Regions from separate parts of the Paraburkholderia flava genome, predicted to be linked through region 1. Evidence: riboswitches for the same ligand, from Rfam matches in the RefSeq annotation. Region 1 holds a riboswitch; the other holds the start of a gene.
The links. Region 1 has a riboswitch for cobalamin ahead of E1748_RS16745 (CbtB domain-containing protein). Riboswitches for the same ligand answer to the same signal wherever they lie in the genome.
Positions count from the first base shown of each region.

Region 1 (7,652 bases):
GCATACAGAAAACCCATCTGATGGGAATTTTTCTTTTTCAATTGGAAATACTGGGGATGGAAATGGGTATTTAGAGAGCGCGAATAATGTAAGCAATGCAGTGCAGATCGTTGGCCTTAATAATGGCACATTGGCCATTAAATCTTCCAAGGTCGAAATCAACGCGACTGTCGATATGAAGGGGCATCTGATCACCGGTCTTATGCCGGCCACGGTAAGTCCGGATAGCACGGACGCAGTGAACGGTGCGCAGCTGTCGTCGCTGTCCACTTCTGTTTCGACGGGTATCGGTTCGTTATCGACGGGCTTGAGTACAGCCAACGGCGATATCGGTTCACTGTCGACTAGACTGGGTACAGCGAACAGCAACATCGGTTCGCTATCTACCGGCCTGAGCACGGCCAACGGCAACATCGGTTCACTGTCGACCGGTCTAAGTACTGCCGCCAGCAACGTCAGTTCCTTATCGACCGTCGTCGCCGATTCGGTGCAGTACGACAGCCCCGATCACACGAAAGTCACGCTGGGCGGCGCCAACTCACAAAAGCCTGTAGCGCTTGCGAATGTCGCCGACGGCGTCCAGCCGACCGACGCCGTGAACGTGTCGCAACTGACGTCGCTGTCCACGTCGACCTTGGCGGGTATCGGTTCGCTGTCCACAGCGCTGGGTACGACAAACAGCAACGTATTGTCGTTGTCGACGTCGGTCGCGAACGGCATGAGTTCGCTGTCCACCGGACTGAGCACGACCGGCAGCAACGTATCTTCGTTGTCGACGTCGATCGCGAACGGCATGAGTTCGCTGTCCACCGGCCTCAGCACGACCGACGGCAACGTGGCGTCGCTGGCCACCTCTGTGTCGACGGGCATCGGCTCGTTGTCTACCGGCGTCGCAAACGTCGGCGCGCAGCTTTCGTCGCTATCGACGGGTATCTACGAACGTGTCGAGCAGATCAGAACCGCCAACGGCGTGGCTGCCGACATGAAGGGCACCGGCGCCGACAAGCCCACCGTCACCGCCGGTGCCAATTCGGCGGCGATCGGAGCGAATTCGAACGATGGCGGCCGCCGCAATGTCGTCTCGATAGGCAATGCCGCGCAGCAACGGCAACTCGTCAACGTAGCGGAAGGCACGCAAGCCACCGATGCGGTCAATCTCGATCAATTGAACCGGGTCACGTCGGACGGAATGCGGCAAGCGAACAGCTACACGGACAGGCGCATCGCCGGTGTGCAACAGAGCATCGATCAAACCGCGCGCAACGCATACTCGGGTATCGCGGCGGTGACTGCGCTCAGCATGATTGGCGATGTCGACAAGGACAAGACGATTGCGCTCGGTGTAGGTGTCGGCACGTATCGTGGTTACCAGGCGGTTGCGGTTAGCGCGACCGCGCGCCTGACCGATAACCTGCAAGTCCGGGCCGGCGCGGGGGTGACCAGCGGTAGCAGCGCGGCGGGCGTGGGGGCGACGATGCAATGGTGAGCATGGCGATCGCGCAGGTGAAGTCGCGAGACGAGGCTCCGTCAATTCGCGATGCGACCCGACCGCAACCGCAGCAAAGCGACGCCGCAGCGTAGCGTGCGCGATCCTTCAGCGCACGCACGCTACGCACCAGGCCACCACACCCAACCACGCATCGAACGCCGCAGCTCCACCCTCGACAGCGGCCCGATTTCGATCCGCATGCCTGCAGCGAGAGGGATCTTCAGCGTATGCAGCACAGCCGCGCGAATCACCACCGCATGCGTGACCGCGACGACGAAAGGGACGTCGTCGAGTGCATCGAGCCATCGCGCGACGCGTGTCGCTACCGCAGCGAACGATTCGCCGCCGGGCACGACGGCGTCGGGGTCGGTGCTCCATGCGGACAGCGCGGATGGATCGGCGTTTGCGACATCGGCGACACGTTGGCCGCGCCAGTGGCCGTAGTCCATATCGGCGAGCGGGGACGCAGGCTGTGCAGCGAGGCCGAGCGCGTCGGCTGTTTCGCGTGCGCAGAGAGCGGGGCTGACGAATACGGTCGCATCGCGCGGCACATCGAACCGCTCGCGATACGCGTGCGCGTCAGCGATGCCGCGCGCGTCGAGCGGATCGTCCGATGGAAAGCGGCCCGCGCGCATCGCCGCGGTGGCCGCGTGGCTCACGAGCCAGAGCCGTGTGTGCATCACATCGTCCCTTGTAAAGCGCTTCACCGTAGGGCGGCACAGCGAGGTTTAACGCGTAGAATACCGTCACCAAAGCAAGGAAGCCGGTGCAAGCCCGGCGCGGTCGCGCCACTGTAATCGGTTCATCGACGAACCGGAAGCCAGACCCTAGCTTTGCGTCCTCTCTTTCCAACGACTATCGGGGCGCGCAACCCCAGGAGAAGTCCGTCATGACCGATGCTGTTTTCCAACCGGCTGCCCAGCCGGCACCCATCCCGCTGCGTGAGCTGTTGCCGTGGTTCGTCTTCGGCGGTCTGCTGCTGTTGCTGGCGATCTACTTCGTCGGCGCGGAAGAAGGCGCGACATCGCTGATTCCCGGCATGTATGTGCACGAGTTCGTGCACGACGGCCGCCATCTGCTCGGCTTTCCCTGCCACTGACGGAGCATTGCGATGACAGGTCGATTGTTGATGCGCGGGATGCTCGTAGGCATCGCCGCAGGATTGCTCACGTTCGGTTTCGCGAGGATCGCGGGTGAACCGCAGGTAGATCGCGCGATTTCGTTCGAAGAAAAAGCCGATGCGGCGAAAGGCGAAGCGCCCGAGCCGGAACTCGTCAGCCGCCATACGCAGGCAGGGCTCGGTCTGCTGACCGGTTGCGTCGTGTACGGCGCAGCGGCGGGCGGATTGTTCTCGCTGGTGTTCGCGTATGCGTACGGCCGCGTCGGCAAGCTCGGCGCACGCGCGTTGTCCGCATGCCTGGCGCTCGCGGCGTTCGTGTCGATCGTCGTGGTGCCGGGGCTCAAATACCCGGCCAATCCGCCATCGGTCGGCGACCCGGAGACGATCGGCTATCGGACGGGCCTGTACTTCCTGATGATCGCGATCTCGCTCGCGGCGACGGTGTTCTCGCTGAAGCTGCGGCGTCGCGCGGCGGCGCGCTACGGCGCATGGAACGGCGCGATTCTCGCGGCCGGCGTGTTCATCGTCATCATCGCGGCGGTGCAGGCCGGACTGCCGTCGATCAACGAAGTCCCCGCTGCCTTCCCGGCCGTGCTGCTGTGGAAATTTCGCATGGCCGCGCTCGGCATGCAGGCGATTCTGTGGACGACGATCGGGCTTGGATTCGGCGCACTCGTCGAAGCGGGACGTCGTGGGGCGAGTGGGGTGCTGGCTGTGGGGCGGTGAGGTTGAAGCGCTTCGCTGGGGGCTGCATCTACGGTTAAGCGGATGTGCTCACGCAACCCGGCGAGGCGCTAGCGAATCACGATGTTGAACCCTTGGTCGAATCATCGCGTCAGGCGAGGCGGGCCTTGTTTGAGCGAAGGCCCGATGATACCGTTCGAGCGCCGGCCGGATCGACTACCAAAACGCACGCGCAAACTCGACACACGCGAGTGTCACAACCAGTTCATCCTGGTCCAGTCTGATTGCCCCGGTTAAGCTATCTCTCCGGCTGAAAAGCCGATGCACATTCTTAGTGACCGTTGCAGTCAAAACTTTCCCCAAGATGATCAAAGAACTCGCGACTTTTGAAAATTTCAGCGAATTGGGCTACCTGCTCGCCAATGCAGATCTTGCACAGGAAGCGTTGAGAAACCCGATGTTCACGGGATTCGCACACTTCGTCAGATACGGGCAGAACGAGCAAAGGATGCAGTTCAAGCCGACGATGTCCGATGCCGAGATAGATCGCGCGTTGCTGGACAACAGTATCCCGGCGCCGGACAAGCTGAAAAACGCCCATCTAAACCAGAGCAATCTGGTTCTCGAGCTTGGAAATCACGAGGGCATGAGCGTGCTCGAGATCGGTAGCCGCGAGGTCACCGGAGTATCCAATGCCAAAAGTCTGTTCACCAACGCGAAGTACACTGGATTCGACTACTACCCGGGAAATAACGTCGACGTGGTGGGCGATGCCCACAAGCTTTCCACGTACTTCGACAAGGAACAGAAATTCGACCTGATCTATTCGACCGCGGTGTTCGAGCATCTGGCCATGCCTTGGGTCGTCGCGCAGGAAATATCGAAACTGCTGAAGGTCGGCGGAATGCTGTTCATCGAGACACACTTCTCGTACTCGTCGCATGAACGTCCGTGGCATTTCTTCCAGTTCAGCGACATGGGACTCCGCGCATTATTTTCCCCGGCGCTCGGCTTCGAATGTATTGAAGCCGCGATGGCGAACCCGATCACGGGGAAGTTCTCGTCGCTTGCCGATCCCTATCTGCGCGGTCAATGGGTGCAGGGGCTGTATTGTCATAGCCAGTATCTGGGCGTGAAGCGTCGCGATGTTCAATCGGTCGATTGGGACGGTGTTGCTATCGACGACATCGTGAGCGGAACGGCGTATCCCGCCCCCCGCGCCTGAACGCACGTCATAAGCTCGCGCTGTGGTGGATCAAATCACTCCGTTGATCCACCTCATCAAGCCGCAGCCGCCCGATGCTGCTTCAACAACCCATCCCTGACGAACTGCGCGAGTTCGCGCGCGACCGGACTGCCGCCATGCTCCGGCAGGTAGAGGCTGATCGCGAACGGCGGCAACTCCGGTAGCTTCGCATCCGCGCCGAGGATGTCGAGATCGGCCGGAACCGTCGACACCAGCCATGCGGTGATCGCGAGGCCGGTGCGCACCGTCGCGGTCGTCGCTTCGATGTTGCCGCTCTCGAACACTGTGCGCCATTCGATGTCGTGCTCGCGCAGCGCGTCGAGCACGCTGTCGCGAAACGCGCAGGTGTCGGTGACCATCGAGATCGGCAGCGGCCGCTTCAGGTGCGCATTGCCGCCGCGTGCGCCGACCCACACCAGCCGTTCGACCCGCAGACATTCGCCGCCCGCATGGGTCGCGGGCTCTTCGACCACCGCGAGGTCGAGCGATCCGCGCGCGAGCCAGTCCGCGAGTTCCGGCGACGAGCCGCAGACGATCGACATCTCCACATTCGGCCACGCCTCGGTGAACGCCTTGAAGATCGGCGAGAAACTTGCGCCGACCAGGTCGTACGGCACGCCGAGCCGCACCTGTCCTGCGAGCGGCCGCGCGGCCATGTCGGCCCAGATCTCGTCGTTCATCCCGAGCAGGCGCTTTGCCTTGCCGAGAAAACGCTCGCCGACCTGCGTCAGTTCCAGCTGACGCCCGACGCGTTCGAACAGGCTGGAGCCGAACGATTCCTCGAGCCGCTTGATCTGCTGGCTCACTGCGCCCTGCGTGAGGTGCAGCGTGTTCGCGGCGACCGTCATGCTGCCGCGCTCAGCGACGGCGACGAACGTGCGGACAAGAGAGATATCGAGGTTGTGGACAAGGTTGCGTGCCATCGTCGCATTATAGAAGCTAATACATGGCATCAGAATCTTTCGATTTTCTAATGATGGCCGGCTGGCTACAGTGACGTCTCTTTGGGTTACGTCAGCGTGTCCGCCATGTCCGTGCTTTCCTCCGTGTCTACTGCAGGCGCCGGTTCGCTTGCGCCGCTGCTCCTGTTCGTCGTCGTCGCGACGATCACGCCGGGCGGTGCAACCGCGCTCGCGACGGCGTCCGGCTCGCGCTTCGGCTTTCGCCGTTCGATTCCGCTGATGGCCGGCATCGCGGTGGGTCTCGCGTCGCTCGCGGCCGCATCCGCCGCCGGCCTCGCGAGCGTGCTGCTCGCAGCCCCCGCGCTGCAGACGGCGATGAAGGCGATCGGCAGCGCGTATCTGCTGTGGCTCGCGTGGCAGATCGCGCGCAGCGGGCCGCCGGATCTCAGGCGCGGCGCGCAGGCCTCCGCGATGCCGACGACGCTCGTCGGCGGCGCGTGTCTGCTGTGGCTCAACCCGAAAGGCTGGGCGATGGCGCTCGGCGCGGCCGCGTCGTTCGCGATGCTCGCGAACGGGCCGCTGCACCTCGCGCTGCTGCTCGCCTGTGCGTTCGGCGGCAGCGCGCTGGTGTCGATGGCGCTGTGGTGCGCGGCCGGCGTGCTGCTCGCGCGGCTGCTGCGTACGCCGCGTCAATGGCGAACCGTCAACACGGTACTGGGCATCCTGCTCGCGGTATCGATCATTCCGATGTGGAGATAAGCATGAGTAAAGCAGGATTCGCGGAAGCGTTCGATCTCGCGTCCGCATTCGATGACGTGACCGACTACTGGTCGCCGAAAGTCGTCGCGCAGGTCAACGATCAGTACATGAAACTCGCGAAGGTGAAGGGCGAGCTGACGTGGCATAGCCATCGCGACGAGGACGAGCTGTTCTACATCCTGCGCGGCCATCTGCGGATGGAATACGAAGGCGGTCGCGTGGTCGAACTCTCCGAAGGGATGGTGCATGTCGTGCCGAAGGGCGTGCTGCACAACCCGGTCGCGCACGACGAGTGCTGGATCGTGCTGATCGAAGCGGTATCGACCCGCCATACCGGCGACGTCCAGACGCCGCTGACGCGATCGATCGAGGAGCAGTTGAAGTAACGGGAAGCAGGGGCCGTTCCGCGCGACGCGATGCTGCAGCGTGCCGGCCGCGCAAAGAATTTTGTTGTGTCGTGTCGAACCGGCGGATCGCCGTTCGTCGTGCAACGAAAGCGCGCAAATCGCGCTTCGGACGACGAACAGGAGGCGGTCATGCACGGCGCGACGAAAAGGCGAGGGAAGGGGAGTCGAACGGGTATCTCCGTGCGTACTTCCGCGCGGCATCCCACGCGCACACGTACACGCACGCCGCGAAGCCACGCCGTGACAGCAAGACTCGCATCGCCGTCCCGCTCCGCCATCGCCACGCAAGCACGCCGTAATACACCGAGCCTTGAGCGCGACGCGCAGGAATGCGACACTCGCGAAGCCGCTTCATCGCGGCTTCGCGAGCCGGCGTTCCCCGGCGATCCTCTTCCTTATCTGGAGCACGAAGATGCAGTTGATCGGCATGCTGGACTCCCCTTACGTGCGTCGCGTCGCAATTTCTCTCGGCGTGCTCGGCTTGCCGTTCGAGCGTCACAACGTGTCGGTGTTTCGCGACTACGACACGTTCGTGAAGATCAATCCGGTCGTGAAGGCGCCGACGTTCATCGAGGACGACGGCACGTTGCTGATCGAGTCGTCGCTGATCCTCGATCATCTGGATTACAAGGTCGCGCCGGCAGAGCGGCTGATGCCCGAGGACCCAGCCGCGCGGCTGCAGCTCGTCGGCTTCGCGCTCGCTGCCACGGAAAAAGCCATGCAGCAGGTGTACGAGCGCCACTTGCGGCCCGTCGAGCGGCAGCACGAACCGTGGGTGGACCGCGTGAACACGCAGATGCACGCGGCGTACACGCAGCTCGAGTCGATGATCGCGAATCGCGAAGGCTGGCTGTGCGGCGAACGGCTGATGCAGCCGGACATCACGATCGCGGTGGCGTGGCGCTTCACGGACTTCATGCTGCCGGGTGCGCTGGATCCGGTCCGCTATCCGGCGCTCGCAGCGTTGTCGGCGCGCGCGGAGGCGCTGCCGGAGTTCATCGCGACGCCGCTCGACTAGGCGTCGAACCCGCGCCGGCGGGCGTGC
Region 1 is NZ_SMRO01000002.1:1,186,637-1,194,288, forward strand. It holds gene E1748_RS16735 (YadA family autotransporter adhesin) at 1-1,486, shown strand, start outside; gene E1748_RS16740 (histidine phosphatase family protein) at 1,609-2,169, opposite strand; cobalamin riboswitch at 2,197-2,339, shown strand; gene E1748_RS16745 (CbtB domain-containing protein) at 2,379-2,588, shown strand; gene E1748_RS16750 (CbtA family protein) at 2,601-3,335, shown strand; gene E1748_RS16755 (class I SAM-dependent methyltransferase) at 3,628-4,518, shown strand; gene E1748_RS16760 (LysR substrate-binding domain-containing protein) at 4,575-5,462, opposite strand; gene E1748_RS16765 (LysE family translocator) at 5,568-6,200, shown strand; gene E1748_RS16770 (cupin domain-containing protein) at 6,203-6,586, shown strand; gene E1748_RS16775 (glutathione S-transferase family protein) at 7,020-7,625, shown strand.

Region 2 (7,652 bases), on a different contig from region 1:
TCGGGGCTGACCTGCTTCACCGCTTCTTCGTTGGGCCGACGATCGGGTGCATTGAGCATGTTCCAGCCGCTGACCGCCACCGCGAGACCGCCGCCGATCCGCAGCGCCTCCATCGAAATCCCGAAGAAATGCAGGATCGGCGTCCCGACGAAGAACGCCACGAGCAGCACAAAAAACGCGTTGATCGACACGCGCTTCGCGAGCGCGGTGCGCTCCGCGCTGTCGAGCGATTCGGTGCGGTCGAGAAAAACGAATGCGACGCCGACCGGATTGATGATGCTGATGAGCCCGGTGAAGCCGAACAGGATGTCGGAAACGAGACTGTCGATCATGGCGGTGTCGGGTTTTATTCAGGCTAGCCGTCGCGTGCTCGATGCGAGTGGCCCGGATTTTTCTTGCGCCGCAGCACGACGCGCAGCGCGACCGGCGATCAGTGTAACCGCAACGCACCGCGAAGATCACCTACGTGCGCGCAGCAACGCATGCCGCACGCGCACATCGTTGCATCGTCTTTCAACCGGCCTGCTTATTTTTGACGACCTTTACGGCGTCGAGCTATCCGGCATACAGTCGGAGCCGAAGCTCCGCTGTTCCACACGACGTTCAACCCCGGTTAGAGGAGTCGTCCCATGTTCCTTCGTGTGCTCGCCGCGCTGCCGTTCATCGGCATCCTGCTCGGCGTCCCGTTCGTCAACCGTGTCGAGCCGCTGGTGCTCGGCATGCCGCTGGTGCTTGCATGGATCGTTCTGTGGGTCGTGCTGAGCGCGGTGATCATGACGGTCGTGTTCCGGCTCGATCCGGTGAACCGCGCGCCCGCTGACGAGACGGAGGTCCGATCATGAGCAGCGCTCTCGTTCTGATCGCCGCCGTCACGCTGTTCGCGCTGTACCTCGGCATACGGGCGCGCCGGGGTCATGACATGAACCTGGAGCAATGGGCAGTCGGCGGCCGCAGCTTCGGCACCGCGTTCGTGTTCCTGCTGATGGCCGGCGAAATCTATACGACCTTCACGTTCCTCGGCGGCAGCGGCTTTGCGTACGGCAAGGGTGCGCCGGTCTACTACATCCTCGCGTACGGCACGCTCGCGTACATCCTGTCGTACTGGATGCTGCCACCGGTGTGGCGCTACGCAAAAGCGCAGCGGCTCGTGTCGCAGTCGCACTTCTTCATGCGCAAGTACGACAGCCCTGCGCTCGGCGTGCTGGTCGCGGTGGTCGGCGTCGCCGCGCTGATTCCGTACCTCGTGCTGCAGCTGAAGGGACTCGGCATCATCGTCGCGACCGCTTCGTACGGCGCGATTTCGTCGAGTGCTGCGATCTGGATCGGCGCGGTCGTCGTCACGATCTACGTGATCGTGTCGGGCGTGCGCGGCTCGGCGTGGAACTCCGTGGTGAAGGACACGCTGATTCTCGCGATCGTGCTGTTCCTCGGCATCTATCTGCCGATCCACTATTACGGCGGCGTGTCCGACATGTTCCGCGCAATCGAGGTCGCGCGGCCCGACTTCCTGACCTTCCCCGCGAAGGGCTCGAGCGTGGTCTGGTTCCAGTCGACGGTGCTGCTCACCGCGCTCGGCTTCTTCATGTGGCCGCATACGTTCGGCTCGATTTTCACCGCGAAGAGCGAACGCGTGTTCCGGCGCAACGCGGCGATGCTGCCGCTGTACCAGTTGATCCTGCTGTTCGTGTTTTTCGTCGGCTTCGCCGCGACGCTGAAGGTGCCCGGCCTGAAGGGCGGCGACATCGACCTGTCGCTGTTCCGTCTGTCGATCCAGACTTTCGACCCGTGGTTCGTCGGCGTGATCGGCGCGGCCGGTGTGCTCACGGCGCTCGTGCCCGGCTCGATGATTCTCACGGCAGCGTCGACGCTGATCGCGAACGACATCTACCGCGGCGGGATACAACGGCAGGCGTCCGATGCGGCCGTGACGAAGCTCGCGCGTCTGCTGGTGCCGGTCGTCGCGCTGGTTGCGGTCGCGTTCACGCTGCATGGTGGCGACACGATCGTCGCGCTGCTGCTGATGGGCTACAACTTCGTCACGCAGCTGTTTCCCGCGCTGGTCTGCAGTCTCGCGCAACGCAATCGCGCGACGAAACAGGGGGCGTTCTGCGGCATCATCGTCGGGGTGGCGGTGGTCGCGGCGACCACGCTGATGCACCTGAGCGTCGCGCAATTGATGCCGTTCCTGCCCGACGCGTTGAAGGACGTGAACATCGGCTTTCTCGCGCTCGCGTTGAACGTGATCGTGTTCGTTGTGGTGAGTGCGATGACGCAGCCGCATGTGCAGCCCGGTGAAACGTCGGCGCAGACACCGGTGCGTTGAACGACGTGTGATGGTGTGAAGCGAACGGAAGCGGCATGTTGCCGCTTCCGCTTCTGCTTTTAGCTCTCTCGCGGCTAGTGCCGCGTGTCGCCTCCGCGCGTGCCCTCCTTCGCGTACAGCGTCGATTCGCCAAACGTCTCCGCACCCAGCACGCGTCCCACCAGAATCAGCGCAGTCCGTTCGATGTCGGTCGCACGCACCTTCGCGACGATGTCCGCGAGCGTGCCCATCACGCGCGCCTCGTCGGGCCAGCTCGCGCGATACACGATCGCCACGGGGCACGTTGCACCGTAGTGCGGCATCAATTCATCGACGATCGTCGCAAGATGGCGCACGCCGAGGTGAATCGCCATCGTCGCACGATGCCGCGCGAGATCGCCGAGCTGTTCGCCCGGAGGCATCGTCGTCTTGCTGGCGAAACGCGTGAGGATCACCGTCTGCGAAATGTCCGGCAACGTCAGTTCGCAGCCGAGTGCGGCGGCGCACGCCGCGGTCGCGGTGACGCCCGGCACGATCTCGTATGCGATGCCGAGTTCGGCAAGCCGCCGCATCTGTTCGCCGATCGCTCCATACAACGACGGATCGCCCGAATGGACGCGCGCGACGTCGTGTCCGTCGCGGTCCGCCTGCGCGAGCAGCGCGATGATCTCGTCGAGATCGAGGTCGGCGGTGTTCACGATGCGTTCAGCCGTGTTGCCTTCGAGTACCTCGGCCGGCACCAGCGACCCTGCATAGAGAATCACCGGACAGCGTCGTACCAGACGCTGCCCTTTCACCGTGATCAGTTCGGGGTCGCCCGGCCCCGCGCCGACAAAAAACACCGTCATGCCATGCTCCGTAATGAGAAGGATGAATGGACACGCAGGCAGCCCGGACGACGACGCGCGCGAACGCGCGTCAACCGGAATCGTGCAATGCGTGCAGCAGCGCGGCGTCGTTGTCGAATGCACGGTCCGCGGCGGGGAGTGAGGGACGCCGCAGCATCAACACCGGCACACCCCGCTCGCGCGCGACGTCGAGCTTTGCAACGGTCGCGCTGCCGCCGCTATTCTTGCTGATAACGACATCGATTGCATGCGCGTCGAACAATGCGCGTTCGCCGTCGTGCGTGAAAGGACCGCGAGCGTCGAGTACATGAGCACGTTGCGTGCCCGGATGTGCATCGAGACAGCGGACCAGCCACTGCTGATGCGACGGAATGTCGCCGAGATGCGCGAGCGGTTCGCGGCCCAGCGTGAAGAGTGGTCGGGAAAACGGTGCGAGCAACGCGACGAGGCCTTGCCAGTCGTCGGCGAAACGCCAGTCGTCGCCGGGTTGCGGTTGCCATGCGGCGCGATGCAGCGCCCAGTACCGCACATTCGCGATGCGGCTCGCTGCGGCCGCGTTAGCGCTGATGCGCGCGGCGTAAGGATGCGTCGCGTCGACCAGCAGACCGATCCGCTCGTCGACCAGATAGCGAGCGAGACCGTCGACACCACCGAAGCCGCCTACACGCACCGTGCATGCAAGGTCGTCCGGCACCTTGCCGAGTCCTGCGAGGCTGTACACGTGCGGTGTCTTCAGAGTGCGCGCGATCCGCAGCGCGTCGCCGGTGCCGCCGAGCAGCAGGATGCGCATCATCGATCGCCTGACGGTGCTGCCGTGTCGACAGGCTTGCGGCAATCGAGCAACGTGACCGGCAACGCGGGACGCCATGCGTCGAAGCCGCCGAGCGGTTGTGCGGTCGACAGCGCGATGCGCGTCAACGTGCCGCCATGGCGTTCGCGCCACGCGACCAGCTTCGCTTCGCCCTGCACCGTCACCGCGTTCGCAACGAGCCGGCCGCCGGGACGCAGCGCGGTCCAGCATGTGTCGAGCACACCGGACGCGGTCACGCCACCGCCGATAAAAATCGCGTCAGGCACCGGCAGTGAAGCGAGCGCATCGGGCGCGGTGCCGGCGACCAGTTGCAAACCAGGTACACCGAGCGCATCGCGGTTCTGCGCGATGAACGCCTGACGCTGCGGATGCGCTTCGATCGCAATCGCGCGACACGTGCGATGCGATCGCATCCATTCGATACCGATCGAGCCCGCGCCCGCACCGACGTCCCACAGCAGTTCGCCAGGAAGCGGCGCGAGATGCGCGAGCGCAATGGCGCGGACATCGCGCTTCGTCAACTGGCCGTCGTTGGCGAACGCTTCGTCGGGGAGTCCGGGTGTGAGCGGCAGCGGTTGCGCGTCGAGACCCGCGCGGCAGTCGAGTGCGACGAGATTCAGCGCGGCCGGGGACCATGCCGAAGGATCGGCGTGCCATGCGTCAGCACGCGTATCGATGCGGTGTTCGAGCGGTCCGCCCAGATGTTCGAAGACGATCATCCGCGTCGCGCCGAAGCCGCGTTCGACGAGCAGCGTAGCGAGCGCCGACGGCGCCGTCGCATCGCCACCGAGCACCAGCAGACGTGCACCGTCGTGCAGATGCGCATGCAGCGCCGCAATCGGCCGGCCCACCAGCGACAGCATCGTCACGTCCTGCAGCGGCCAGCCCGCGCGGGCCGCCGCGAGCGACAGCGACGACGGCGCGGGCAGCACGTGCAGTTCGTCGGCGGGCAGCGCGCGGGCAAGCGTCGCGCCGACGCCGAACAGCATCGGGTCGCCGCTCGCCAGCACGCAGACCGGTTCGGGACGCCGCGCGAGCAGCGGTGCAAGATCGAACGGATGCGGCCACGGTTCACGTCGTGCGTGCAAGCGTGCGGGCAGCATCGCAAGATGCCGTTCGCCGCCGATTACCACCGACGCATCGAGCAGCGCGCGCCGCGCGGTGCGGCCCAATCCCGCGAAGCCATCTTCGCCGATGCCTACTATGGTCAGCCACGCAGGCATCCCGCCATCCTCATCATGTCGTTTCAGTTCCGGCTGCGTGCCGACGCATGCGTGCTGCGCATGCGATCGAAGCGCCGGAGAAAGAAGGCATAATACAGCCTCGCCGGTGCCCTTCGGGGCCTAAAAGGGAACACAGCGACACTGTGGCTGCCCCCGCAACTGTATGCAGCGAGTCCGCGCTCCACACGCCACTGATTCATTCGGGAAGGCACGCGCGGACCACGACCTGCAAGCCAGGAAACCTGCCGGCAACACTGTTCGTGCCAGCCATCATCGGGCGGGGTGTACCGATGCCGCGTTGCTTCCTGTCGAGGCAACACCGGGCCGTCGCGCGACGCTAAACCGGTAATCGCTTGAATCGAGTTTTGTCCCCTGCTGCTGTCGATGCACGGTCTGCGCCGCGCGCGTCGGCGTGTCCGTCGCTTGCGCGCATCGTTGCCGCACGCGACGGCGGGCTCTGCCGGATCAAGCTGCCGGGCGGCGAACTGCATGCGCGCGATGCGGTCGCGGTCGCACAGGCCGCCGATCTGCACACGGCTGGTATCGTCGAGTTGACCAATCGCGCGAACCTGCAGTTGCGCGGCGTGCGGGCGGGTCACGAGACCTCGCTCGTTGCGGCGCTGATGCAGACCGGCCCCGGTACGCAGGATCCGAACAACGCGCACGCCGATGAACGTCGCAACGTGATGACGAGCCCGCTCGCAGGCCGCGATCCGCAGGCGCTCGACGACACGCGGCCACTCGCCGCTGCGTTGCTTTCGCGACTGCAACGCGAGCCGCGCTTCGCGGCGTTGTCGCCGAAATTCGCGCTGATGCTCGACGGCGGTGAACGCTTGATGGCGGTCGATCATCCGCACGATGTGTGGTTTTCGGCAATGGATTCGGCAGTCGGCGATGCGGATCGTGCGCGGTACGCGGTGGGTCTTGCGGGCTGTCCGTTGTCGGTGCCGGGCAGCGCACTTGCGTCAGTGGCCGCTGCCGATCTACCCGTTTTCGTCGAAGCGTTGCTGCATACGTTCCTGGACGTCAGCGGCTCTGACGACACGCGAATGCGCGACGTGCTCGCCAGCTACGACGCCTCCGCGTTATTGCAACGCGCGGCCGAACGAGCAGACATTGCTTTGCACGACGATCCCGCTGTCGCCGCATGGACCCGTGCACCAGCATCGCCGTCGTTGCGCGTCGGCGCTCATCGGCAACGCGATTCAAAGCTGTCTCACGTCGGCGGGCAGCCGGCGCTCGGGCGGCTCGATACGTGCACGCTGGTTAAGCTGGCCGCGCTCGTATCAGAACACGGCAACGGAACGCTACATGTCACACCGTGGCAAAGCGTGCTCATCCCCGACGTCGCCGACGATGCAGTGCCCGCCGTACTCGATAGCCTGCGCGCACTCGGCCTCGCGTGCGAGCCGTCGCATCCCTACGTGCGGCTGATCGCATGCGCCGGTTCGACCGGTTGCACGAAAAGCGCCGCCGACACAAAAGCCGACGCATTGCATCTCGCCACCCTTCTTCCCGACACGAGCGCAGACGATGCCGTCCACCTAAGCGGCTGCCCGCGCTCCTGCGCGGCCGCGCATTGCGCACCGCACACGCTGCTCGCAACCGCGCCCGGCTGCTATGACCTGTATCAACGCGCGAGCGTGGGCGGCGCCGACCGCTTCGGCATCCCCATCGCGCACCACCTGACTATCGAACAGGCCGCCGCGCTACTCGCGCGACCGTCCCGGAGCCACACCGATGCATGACTACCTTCGCGACGGCCAGCAGATCTATCGCCAGTCGTTTGCGACGATCCGCGCGGAAGCCGATCTGTCGCGCGTGCCGCCCGACCTCGAAAAGCTCGCGGTCCGCGTGATCCACGCGTGCGGCATGATCGACATCGTCGACGATCTGCGTTTTTCCGAGGGCGCAGGACACGCGGGCCGCAATGCGCTTGCGTCCGGCGCGCCGATTCTCTGCGATGCGCGAATGGTCGCCGAAGGCATCACGCGTGCGCGACTGCCGGCGAATAACCCGGTGCTGTGCACGCTCGGCGATGCAACCGTGCCCGACCTTGCGAAGCAGTTCGGCAACACGCGCTCGGCTGTGGCGGTCGAGCTGTGGCGACCGCATCTCGAAGGCAGCGTCGTCGCGATCGGCAATGCGCCGACCGCGCTGTTCCATCTGCTCGATCTGCTCGATGCGGGCGCACCGCGACCCGCGTTGATTCTTGGTTTTGCGGTCGGCTTCGTCGGTGCGGCGGAATCGAAGGCGCTGCTCGCGTCAGGTGGTTATGACGTGCCGTGGGTGATCGTCGCGGGACGACGCGGCGGCAGCGCGATGGTTGCCGCAGCGGTGAACGCGCTTGCGTCGGAGGTCGAATGAGTACGGGTAAGGGACGCCTGTTCGGCATCGGCGTTGGTCCAGGCGACCCCGAACTGCTGACGCTCAAAGCCGTGCGACTGCTGAAAGCGGCACCTGTCGTC
Region 2 is NZ_SMRO01000001.1:396,548-404,199, reverse strand. It holds gene E1748_RS01730 (MarC family protein) at 1-332, opposite strand, end outside; gene E1748_RS01725 (DUF3311 domain-containing protein) at 630-842, shown strand; gene E1748_RS01720 (sodium:solute symporter family protein) at 839-2,323, shown strand; gene cobM (precorrin-4 C(11)-methyltransferase) at 2,398-3,150, opposite strand; gene E1748_RS01710 (cobalt-precorrin-6A reductase) at 3,221-3,943, opposite strand; gene cbiE (precorrin-6y C5,15-methyltransferase (decarboxylating) subunit CbiE) at 3,940-5,184, opposite strand; cobalamin riboswitch at 5,272-5,448, shown strand; gene cobG (precorrin-3B synthase) at 5,538-6,932, shown strand; gene E1748_RS01695 (precorrin-8X methylmutase) at 6,925-7,551, shown strand; gene E1748_RS01690 (precorrin-2 C(20)-methyltransferase) at 7,548-7,652, shown strand, end outside.
Region 2: it holds a riboswitch for cobalamin, as region 1 does, so the genes downstream of both, cobG (precorrin-3B synthase) here and E1748_RS16745 (CbtB domain-containing protein) in region 1, are expected to answer to the same signal.